One region of the Serpentinicella alkaliphila genome, then DNA from elsewhere that is predicted to be linked to it. Evidence: riboswitches for the same ligand, from Rfam matches in the RefSeq annotation. Region 1 holds a riboswitch; each other region holds the start of a gene.
The links. A riboswitch is a leader RNA that binds a small molecule or an ion and turns the genes downstream of it on or off. The one in region 1 is predicted to bind cyclic di-GMP.
Positions count from the first base shown of each region.

Region 2: linked by a shared signal. The riboswitch ahead of HZR23_RS13700 (prepilin peptidase) and the one ahead of HZR23_RS15675 (Flp family type IVb pilin) in region 1 are both predicted to bind cyclic di-GMP.
Region 3: linked by a shared signal. The riboswitch ahead of HZR23_RS08115 (transglutaminase-like domain-containing protein) and the one ahead of HZR23_RS15675 (Flp family type IVb pilin) in region 1 are both predicted to bind cyclic di-GMP.

Region 1 is NZ_CP058648.1:3,073,295-3,076,504, reverse strand. Features, by position in the region: gene speD (adenosylmethionine decarboxylase) at 1-698, opposite strand, end outside; gene HZR23_RS15680 (hypothetical protein) at 866-1,639, shown strand; cyclic di-GMP riboswitch class I at 1,746-1,831, shown strand; gene HZR23_RS15675 (Flp family type IVb pilin) at 1,963-2,154, shown strand; gene HZR23_RS15670 (A24 family peptidase) at 2,217-2,723, shown strand; gene HZR23_RS15665 (TadE/TadG family type IV pilus assembly protein) at 2,726-3,127, shown strand; gene HZR23_RS15660 (TadE/TadG family type IV pilus assembly protein) at 3,138-3,210, shown strand, end outside.
Region 2 is NZ_CP058648.1:2,673,643-2,676,852, forward strand. Features, by position in the region: gene pilM (type IV pilus assembly protein PilM) at 1-817, opposite strand, end outside; gene HZR23_RS13700 (prepilin peptidase) at 831-1,598, opposite strand; cyclic di-GMP riboswitch class I at 1,717-1,808, opposite strand; gene aroE (shikimate dehydrogenase) at 1,996-2,850, opposite strand; gene HZR23_RS13710 (YqeG family HAD IIIA-type phosphatase) at 2,847-3,210, opposite strand, start outside.
Region 3 is NZ_CP058648.1:1,604,964-1,608,173, reverse strand. Features, by position in the region: gene HZR23_RS08120 (GerMN domain-containing protein) at 1-919, shown strand, start outside; gene HZR23_RS08115 (transglutaminase-like domain-containing protein) at 1,000-1,779, opposite strand; cyclic di-GMP riboswitch class I at 1,795-1,881, opposite strand; cyclic di-GMP riboswitch class I at 1,933-2,019, opposite strand; gene HZR23_RS08110 (sortase) at 2,127-2,375, opposite strand; gene HZR23_RS08105 (IS1634 family transposase) at 2,497-3,210, shown strand, end outside.

The DNA.
Region 1 (3,210 bases):
AATTGTTTAAGTATCATTTTTGTATGGAAAATATTCTCCTGATAAATATTCACATCTATCATATGGTAAAGTTCTTTAGTCTCGGATGCTATATAGTTCTGAATAGAGTTTATTTTGTGATCAATAAAATATTTTTTTCCTGTAATGTCACGTGTAAAGCCTCTGACTCTATAATCAATAGTAATGATATCTGAATCAAAGCTGTGAATAAGATAATTTAAAGCCTTCAATGGAGAAATCTTTCCACAGGTGGATACATCAATATCAGCTCTAAATGTACTAATACCTTTATCTGGGTCACTCTCAGGATAAGTATGAACGGTGATATGACTTTTATCCAAGTGACCTACAACTGATTCAGGTAGTGGTCCAGGAGACTCATTATCATCAAAATGTTCAGCATCTTTAGGATGAATCTCCCCTTCAGAGACTAAAATTGTTACACTGGCTCCTTGAGGATCATAATCTTGTTTAGCGATATTTAGAACATTAGCTCCGATAATGTTTGCAACATTAGTAAGGATATTAGTAAGTCTCTCAGCATTATATTGTTCATCAATATATTCTATATAGCCTTTTCTGTCTTCCTCTGTTCTAGCATAGCAGATGTCATAAATATTAAAGCTTAGGGTTTTAGTTAAATTATTAAAACCATATAGCTTTAATTTTTTAATCGTTTTTATTTTCAATCTAAGCACCTCAATTCATAATTATTAAGCAAAATATTTAATATATTATAATTTATTATTTGTTTGTTGGGGTATTTTTATTTAGTAAATACCCTAACAAAATAATTATAATCGATAAAAAAATTATTCAAAATCAAATATTGGGGCAAAATAAATTATGAGAAAGGAGTAATTGTATGTTGAGATATAATAAAACAAGAGCCTATGTTAATATGATTACTTTCATATTACTATTAATAGCCAATGGTTTAGCAAATTATTTACCTTTAAACAATCGGACCACTGGTGAAATAGCAGAAAGGTTTCCAATCTATTTTATACCTGCTCCATATGTATTTTATATTTGGATATTGATTTATGCATTGCTTTTTTGTTTTACAATTTTTCAAATGCTTAAATCACAAAGAAAAAACCCGTTTATTAATTTAGTTAGTTATTGGTTTGCTTTAAGTTCAGTATTAAATATAGCTTGGCTATTTTTTTGGCACTATGAATATTTTGTACTTTCTTTTTTTACTTTAGTAGCACTTATTTTAGTATTAACTGTAATTTATTCTAACATAAACCAACCAAATTTACGAGCATACTTTGAAGATAAAATATTAGTTAAATATCCTTTTATAATATATTTGGCTTGGATATGTGTAGCAGCAATTTCTAATTTTAATATTATGTTGTATTCATTGAATTGGAATAGGTTTGGAATGAGCCTAGAATACTGGACTATTATAATGCTGAGTTTGGCAACATTAATATCTGCAATAGTAACATTAATTTATAAAGACATATTATTTAGCCTAGTATTTATTTGGGCATTTTTCGGAATAGCATATAGATTTCTTACGATTCCAATTATTTCAAGGCCTAGCTGGTTAATGAGTGGTATTTTAGCTATTGTTATAATTGTTACTATGGTTAAAAGGCGTAGGAGAAAATCCTTATACTATTAATACGATATGCCCAGTATATTAGTGCTATTTGTTCATTATAATTTAGGAATATTGGAATATTTACTCCTTGAAATCTGTCGAATATAATAATATCAAGAAGTAAAACAAAATATTTTGGCAAAGCTATCGAAAGGTAGTGACGCAAAGCTAAAGGGGCTAAGGTGACAATCACTATGCCAGCCAGTTGCGAGGGTATATATTTATCCTGTTTTCTAAAATATAACCCACTCGTCAACGGATGAGTGGTTTTTTTTAACAGGTACCCCAGCAGCTGTTCCTAGAACAGTAGTCTAAACAAAAAATTAAATTAGGGGGTAAGAAAAATGAACGTATTAAAAAGGTTATGGAAAGAAGAAGAAGGACAAGGTATGACGGAATATGGATTAATAATTGGAATTGTATCAGTTCTACTTATAACTGTATTAGTAGCCTTTAGAGGTAAATTAGTTGAAATCTTTGAGAGTATAACTAATAACCCACAACTTAATGAAGCAACGAGTCCAAGTCAAAGTTAGCATAATTAAAGAAAGGTCCTACTTAATAGTAGGACCTATTTTTTAAAAAAGGATGTGAGATTATGGAAAACATTATCGTTGGTGTAACTCTTTTAATCTGCTTTGTTACAGATCTAAAGGAAAGAAAAATATATAATAAAGTACTACTACCAGCATTAATTATAGGTATAGGAATGAATATATGGAAAGATGGTTTAATAGGCTTGAAAATCAGTGGATTCGGTTTTTTAATGGGCCTTTTTTTTCTAATTATTCCTTTTATATATGGTGGTATTGGTGCCGGAGATGTAAAACTATTAGCAACAATAGGAGCAATAAAAGGACCGAAGTTCATATTCTATACTTTTTTAGCAACGGGAATTACAGGTGGTATCATTGCATTAGCAATATTAGTTTATAGAAAAAAAGTGTTTAGAACACTAAAAAATATAATCTTAGGTCTTAAGTTGATGATTATCTCTAAGTTTAAAATAATTTCATTTATTGGGGATGAAGACAAATATATGTTCCCCTATGGAGTTGCTATATCAATAGGTGCAATGCTTGCATTTTGCATATTGGGGGCGTAGGGATGCTAATAAGACTAAAGAAAGAAAATAGAGGACAGGCATTAGTTGAACTAGCCTTGGTTTTGCCAATACTTCTTCTCTTAGTTTTTGGAATAGTAGAGTTTGGTAGAATATTTGGTACATATCTAATGGTTACACATGGAGCAAGGGAAGGTGCAAGGGCCGCAGCGGTAGGAACAGAAGATACGGAGATTATTTCTTTAGTGAAAAACAGAACCTCAGCACTCCAATTAAATGATAGTAAAGTAGTTGTTAATATATCACCTGGTCAAATTTCTAGAGTTAGAGGGAATGGGATTACAGTAAAAGTAGAGTATCCTGTACAAATTTATGCACCATTTATTTCGGTATTTACAGGGGGTTCATATAAGGTTTCATCACAAGTAACGATGAGGTATGAGTAGGAGGTAGCCTATGATACGTAGATTATTAAATAATGAGAACGGAAGTACAGTAATTATTGTAGCCTTATTAATGGTAGTACTAA
Region 2 (3,210 bases), 400 kb from region 1:
CTTCTGCTATATCCGTACTTGAAGCCGCTGTAAAATTATGTAATCCTTCATTTATATCTAAAATTTGTTTTTTCATTTTTTCTGCTTGTCCTAATGAAAAATCTAAGAAAGTACATATATTTGTATCTATATCTTTTCCTCCCATTTTCAGTAATCTGTTAAACTTAAAGATTCCTTTTTCGATAATAATAGTATTAATTTGAGTATGTCCTATATCAATAACTGCTATAGTTTTATTAGACATACTATCTTGTTTATTAACTCTTTCACATAAACTAAATATTTTGTCTACACCATTTGAATGAATATCAAGTACTATAGGTTGTAAACCTAAGGATTCAATTAGATGAAAATAGTCTTCAGCAATTTTATTAGGAAGTGCTGTCGCTAATACTTTAGTTTTTTCCATTCCACCATCTTCAAAGGTCTCTAAAATTTTGTATTGAATAATATACTCATTTACTTGGATTGGTAAGTATTGTTCAATCTCAAACTCAAGCATGCCTTTTAACTGTTCTGGTTTTACCGAAGGCATATAGATTTCTCTTGTTATTATTGAGGAGCTCTCTATTGAACAAATTGTTTTAGTTGTATTGATTCTATGATTATGTAATGCCTTAGCAATAGTTTCTTTTAGTCGTAGCATACTGAAAGTTCTATCATCAAATAAGGAATCATCGGAAGTATCAATATTAACTACCTTGGTAATCGTTACTAAATTTTTTTCATACTTTCCTACAGCCATTTTAATACTATGACTGCCTATATCAATAGAAAGTATATCTTTATTCCATATACTAAAAATACTTTTGCCCAAGTCCATTCCCCCTCTAATAATTATTGAAAAACATACCTACATACCATACTAAAATTTCCTGGTGCCAACAAATAGTTATAAAAGTTGCTATTGCTATGAAAGGTCCAAATGGGATGGCTTCCTTCCTTCCCTTTTTTTTAAAGGTTATTAATAGAATTGATAAAACTCCACCAATTAGAAACGACAAAAGCATCATTAGAAGTGTAAGTTTCCAGCCTAGCCAAAAACCTAGAGCCCCCATTAATTTTATATCTCCACCACCCATGCCACCATTAGACAATATAGCGATTAATAGGAAAAATCCCCCGCCTATTAAAAAGCCTACTATACTATCTATCAAAGGATAAGGTACTCTATATAAAACCATACTTGCTAACTTATATGCCAATCCTAAAAGTAATATAAATACAACTATACCGTCAGGAATTATCTGATAATCAAAATCTATTACGCTCATAGCTAGAAGCGTACTTGATAATATTGCATATGCAATAAATTTAATAGATAATCCAAATCGTAAATATAATAAAACAAAAACAAAACAATTGAACAATTCAATAAAAGGGTATCTAATAGATATATTATCCTTGCAGTATTTACATTTGCCGCCATAAACAATATAACTTAGAACAGGTACTAAGTCCAAGGGCTTTAAATATGTATTACAGGTCGTACAGTGGGATGATGGATATGCAATGGACTCTTCTCTTGGAATACGGTATATGCAAACATTTAGAAAAGAGCCAATTAATAAACCCACTAAAACTATAAATACAATCACACTATCCCAACTCCTAAACCATCTATTTGTTAATACTCAAATTATACTTTATTTTTTTTTACTTTGAAAATGCAATAACTGTTAATTTATTGTTATAAAAAAAACTGCCATAATAGCTTATGGCAGTCGGACTATCATGTTGTATAACTATACAATTTAGACTCCAAAACTTTGCGTCCCACCTTTTCAAATGGTTTGCCTATATATAATTGTGATTAATTACCAACGTGTAAATAGATTCAATTTATAAATAAAAATAGCTAACAATATAAGATAATACTATTAGCTTTTATGCAGAGGACAAAAATGACTTTGGTTCATTACACAATCAGTCCTAAGTCCTATTTAATATTAAATTCGCCAAACTTTGATTAAATCCTTTTTTTTTAAAAAATTTCTAGTAAATTTGTCGCTTTAATAATATTTCTAGCTCTCCAAAGGGTATATCCTTATCTGTCCAGATTTTGAAGGCTACAATAGCCTGAAATAAAAGCATGTCTAAACCATAGTGAACCTGACAGCCAATTTCCTTTGCTTTTTTTAGAAGCTTAGTTTCATAGGGTTTATATATTAAATCACAGACTAACATATCTTTTTTAATTAAAAGGTCTTCCTCAAAAGGTATTGCATCCTCATTTGGACTCATACCTACAGGGGTGCAATTTATTAATACATCTATATCTTTAGATTTTAATTGAGAGGGTTCAATACATTCACTTATTGTTCCGCTAAAACTATATTTGTTTAGTCCATTAGAGATTTCAATTGCTTTGTTTATATTTCTATTACAAACAATTACATTGCATCTATATTCTTTTATTAAGGATACAATAATACTTCTAGCAGCACCACCAGCTCCTAAAATACAAATATTTTTTCCATTTAAATCAAAGCCTTTATTCTTTAGGCCATTAATAAATCCAATACCATCCGTATTATATCCAACTAATTTGCCATTTACATTCTTTATAGTGTTTACTGCCCCTATTAGTTTTGCTTCTTCTGTTAATTCATCTAAAAATGGTATTACACTAGTTTTATGTGGATATGTGACATTACAACCTATGTAGTTAAGTCCTTTTATCCCATAAACCGCTTCTTTAACTGAATTATCTTCTACATGATGGGCTAAGTAGACAGAATTTACATTATGTAATCCAAAGCCATAATTATGAATAAAAGGCGATAGACTGTAAATAACTGGATTGCCAATTAAACATACGGCTTTTGTTCCCCCATTTATATTTATCACTTTTTACCCTCCTTACGATGATTCTTTAAAACTATTCTTAATACATGTCTCTCGACTCTTCTCACTAAAGTTGTCCACCAAAACTCTTTACTTTCTATAGGTACAACTAATACTGTATATATTCCCATACGATTTCCACCTAAAATATCAGTAAAAATTTGGTCGCCAATTATAGCAGTACAATTAATATCTGTACCCATTTTAGTCATTGCTTTTCTAAAAGCACCTCTTCTAGGCTTGTTTGCCCTATGGATTGCTGGAAGTTTTAGCTCTTCGTTAAAGGTAACAACCCTATCCTCTGTATTATTTGATACTAGACAAACCTTAAAGCCTTCTTTCAAAAGATTAAGCAGCCATTTT
Region 3 (3,210 bases), 1.5 Mb from region 1:
TGAGGTTACGCCTAATATTATTAATATTAAATCACCAATCGATCCAATACCAATCAATTTCAACTTTAACAAGAACGTTAAATATATTCCTGCAGTCCAAACTGTACCCACAAATAGAACTGCATTGACCCTATACTTCCCTGACAATGATTTTAATAGATTAATACCAATTACCAGAGTTGTACCATACACTAATATTCCTCTTAGATCTACTGTTAACGAATTATACAAGGGACCAAGTAAATCTTTAGGATTACCAACTGGATCTCCAATACCTACAGTTCTAAATTTAAACCTAAATAATGACATTGCCAGAGTGTATCTTCCTAAAGATATTGGAGTGTATAATACATATTCTTCAAATGCACGAATAGCCTTAGATAGCTTTATTAGTTCGCTAACATCAATAAATGAAGTATCTGCTGTTCAATTCTATATAAATTGGCAGATAACTACAGATGATTTTCATGGTGTATCAATAGATAAACCTATTAGTAAGGATAATTCTCCGAAAGCTTATGTAGCTTATAGAACTGATTCTGATAGGTTGCTACTATATCCAATTACTAGCACAGTTTCTAATTTCTCAGCAATAGATATTTTCAAAATTCTAAAAATATCTACAAATAACAATTTATATAGTAACCGTATATACCCACCAATACCAGAAGATGTTGAATTATTAGATTATAGCTTAATAGATGGGGTTTTAAAATTAAAATTTAATGATGCTTTTGTTAGTATTATTAAAAACGAAAATGACTTAAGTAATTTAATGATAGATTCTTTAATTTATAGTTACACTTCATATCCAGAAATTCAATCAGTAATATTTACAACTGAAAATGTATCCACTGATAGACTTAATATTTTAAATACACCTTTAAATGCCTCCGGTTTAATCAATATTGAACAATAATACAAATCAACTAAATTATATATACACATAATAATAGCAGGTATCTTAAAATACCTGCTAAACTTTTTTCCTTTTATTTTTTAGTATTCTTTCATTACATTAAATAAGCTTTTATCTTTTGCCATCTCATATTTTCTATTATTTTGTCTATATACTGCATCTGTAGTAGTGTCTATTGTTACCCACTTACCATTAATATATACTTCATTCCATGCATGGTATTCATTCACATTTGGAGCATAACCCATTACTAGTTTTGTAGGTACTCCTACACTTCTTAACATTCCTGCAAATAAAGATGAATAATCATAACAAATGCCTTTGTTTTCGTCATAGATTTTATTTATATTTGGTAAATAATTAGAAGTTAAAGTAGCTACTTTATCGAAATCATAGACCAAATTATTTATTATATAGTTATAAATTTCTTTTACTTTTGCTTCATCGTTACTTAGTCCTTTTGTTAATTCTTGAGCTTTTTGTACTGCCTTCATTGATTGATCCCAGTTAACCATCTGTATTGAACTAAGAAATAAATTTGTTTCATCTATTGAATTTACATTTACTGTTTCTTTTGAAATAACTTTAAATCTATTTCCGCCAACATTCTCTACTACACTTACTTGATATGAGCCAATTCCCATTTGTAGTGGTATTCTTGTTTCTTTTTCTTTTATGTTATATTGATAACGAGCTTGTCCCTTTTCAACCAAAACACGTACGTCTTTATTATCTATACTGTTACTATTTACAACTAGCATACCATTTCCTAAGTTACTAATATTTATAACAGCTTGTCCCAAAACACTGTTTGCTGAAAGCATAAAAAGTAATGCGATAATAAATATACTTTTTTTCATAATAAAAACTCCTCCTTCGGTAACACGGCTGCCTTAGCATTAAATGCGTTAGGCCCTATGGCTTTGCGTCCCACCCTTTCGAGTGGTTTGCCTTTATCGGTGAAAAGCTTTTTCACCAAATATATTCTATTTTATAATAACAAAAACTTCCCGTTCGGTGGCTTGGCTACCATTGCACTATGTGCTTTAGGCCCTATAGCTTTGCGTCCCATCCTTTCGAATGGTTTGCTATTGTCGTTGACAAGTTCAACTTAGTATTATTTTCTTATATATGATAATTATACCATATATTTTTGAAAATAATCAAATATTTTTCTACAATATAATTAAATTTTTTACATTGCTTTTTACATTTTTGCATGAATAATTATTCGATGTGTTGGATTATTTATAGGGTCGCATGTAATTAGTGACAATATTCTATCTTTGCTATTACGATTAAGCACAGACAAATCTGTAGGTTCTACAAATTTTTTTAGATATATTGTGTATTCATGTTTTTCACCTTTTGTAGTTATAACAATCTTATCTCCTGCTTCTAACTCCTCTAGTCTATTAAACAACACCCCGTATTTACGTCCCCGGGTCTTTGACAGTTGAATAATAAAAAAAATCGCTAAAGCTTTGAAAAGGCTTTATTTTTTTGTAAATTTTCTCAAATATTTCTTTCGTATTTTATCGTATTGTGTTATAATATAGATAACTGGGGGTGTTATTATGAGATTATCACTTTCTAAATCTAAAAATGCTACTTCACTTTATGTGATAAAGGATATAATTGAAAAAAATAAGCGTACTACTAAAATTGTTGAAAAACTAGGTACATATGATGAGCTTCTTAACAAATTAAACGGGGAAGACCCTATTGAATGGGCTAAGAAATATATCGATGAACTTAATAAAAAAGAAAAAGAAGAAAATAGTACAATCATGGTTCAATACTCGCCTACAAAACTTATTGGTAAAGATAAGCAACAGTCTTTTAATGGAGGCTATCTATTTCTTCAAAAGATTTATCATGATCTAGGAATTCACAAAATCTGTAAAGAGATTTCCAATCGCCATAAATTCACTTTTAATCTTGACTCCATACTATCTAGACTTTTATATGGTAGGATTATCTTTCCTGGTTCTAAGCTTTCCACCTATAACCTATCTACTAGATTTTTAGAAAAACCTGATTTTGATATTCAACATATTTATAGAGCACTTGAAGTTATTTCTAAGGAAACTGATTATATTCAATCGGAGCTTTATAATAATAGTTATAAACTTTCTAAGCGTAATTCAGGAATTCTTTATTATGACTGTACGAATTACTTCTTTGAGATTGAGCAAGAGCAAGGCTTAAAACAGTATGGGTATTCAAAGGAACACAAACCTAATCCTATCGTACAAATGGGTCTTTTTATGGATGGGGATGGTATTCCA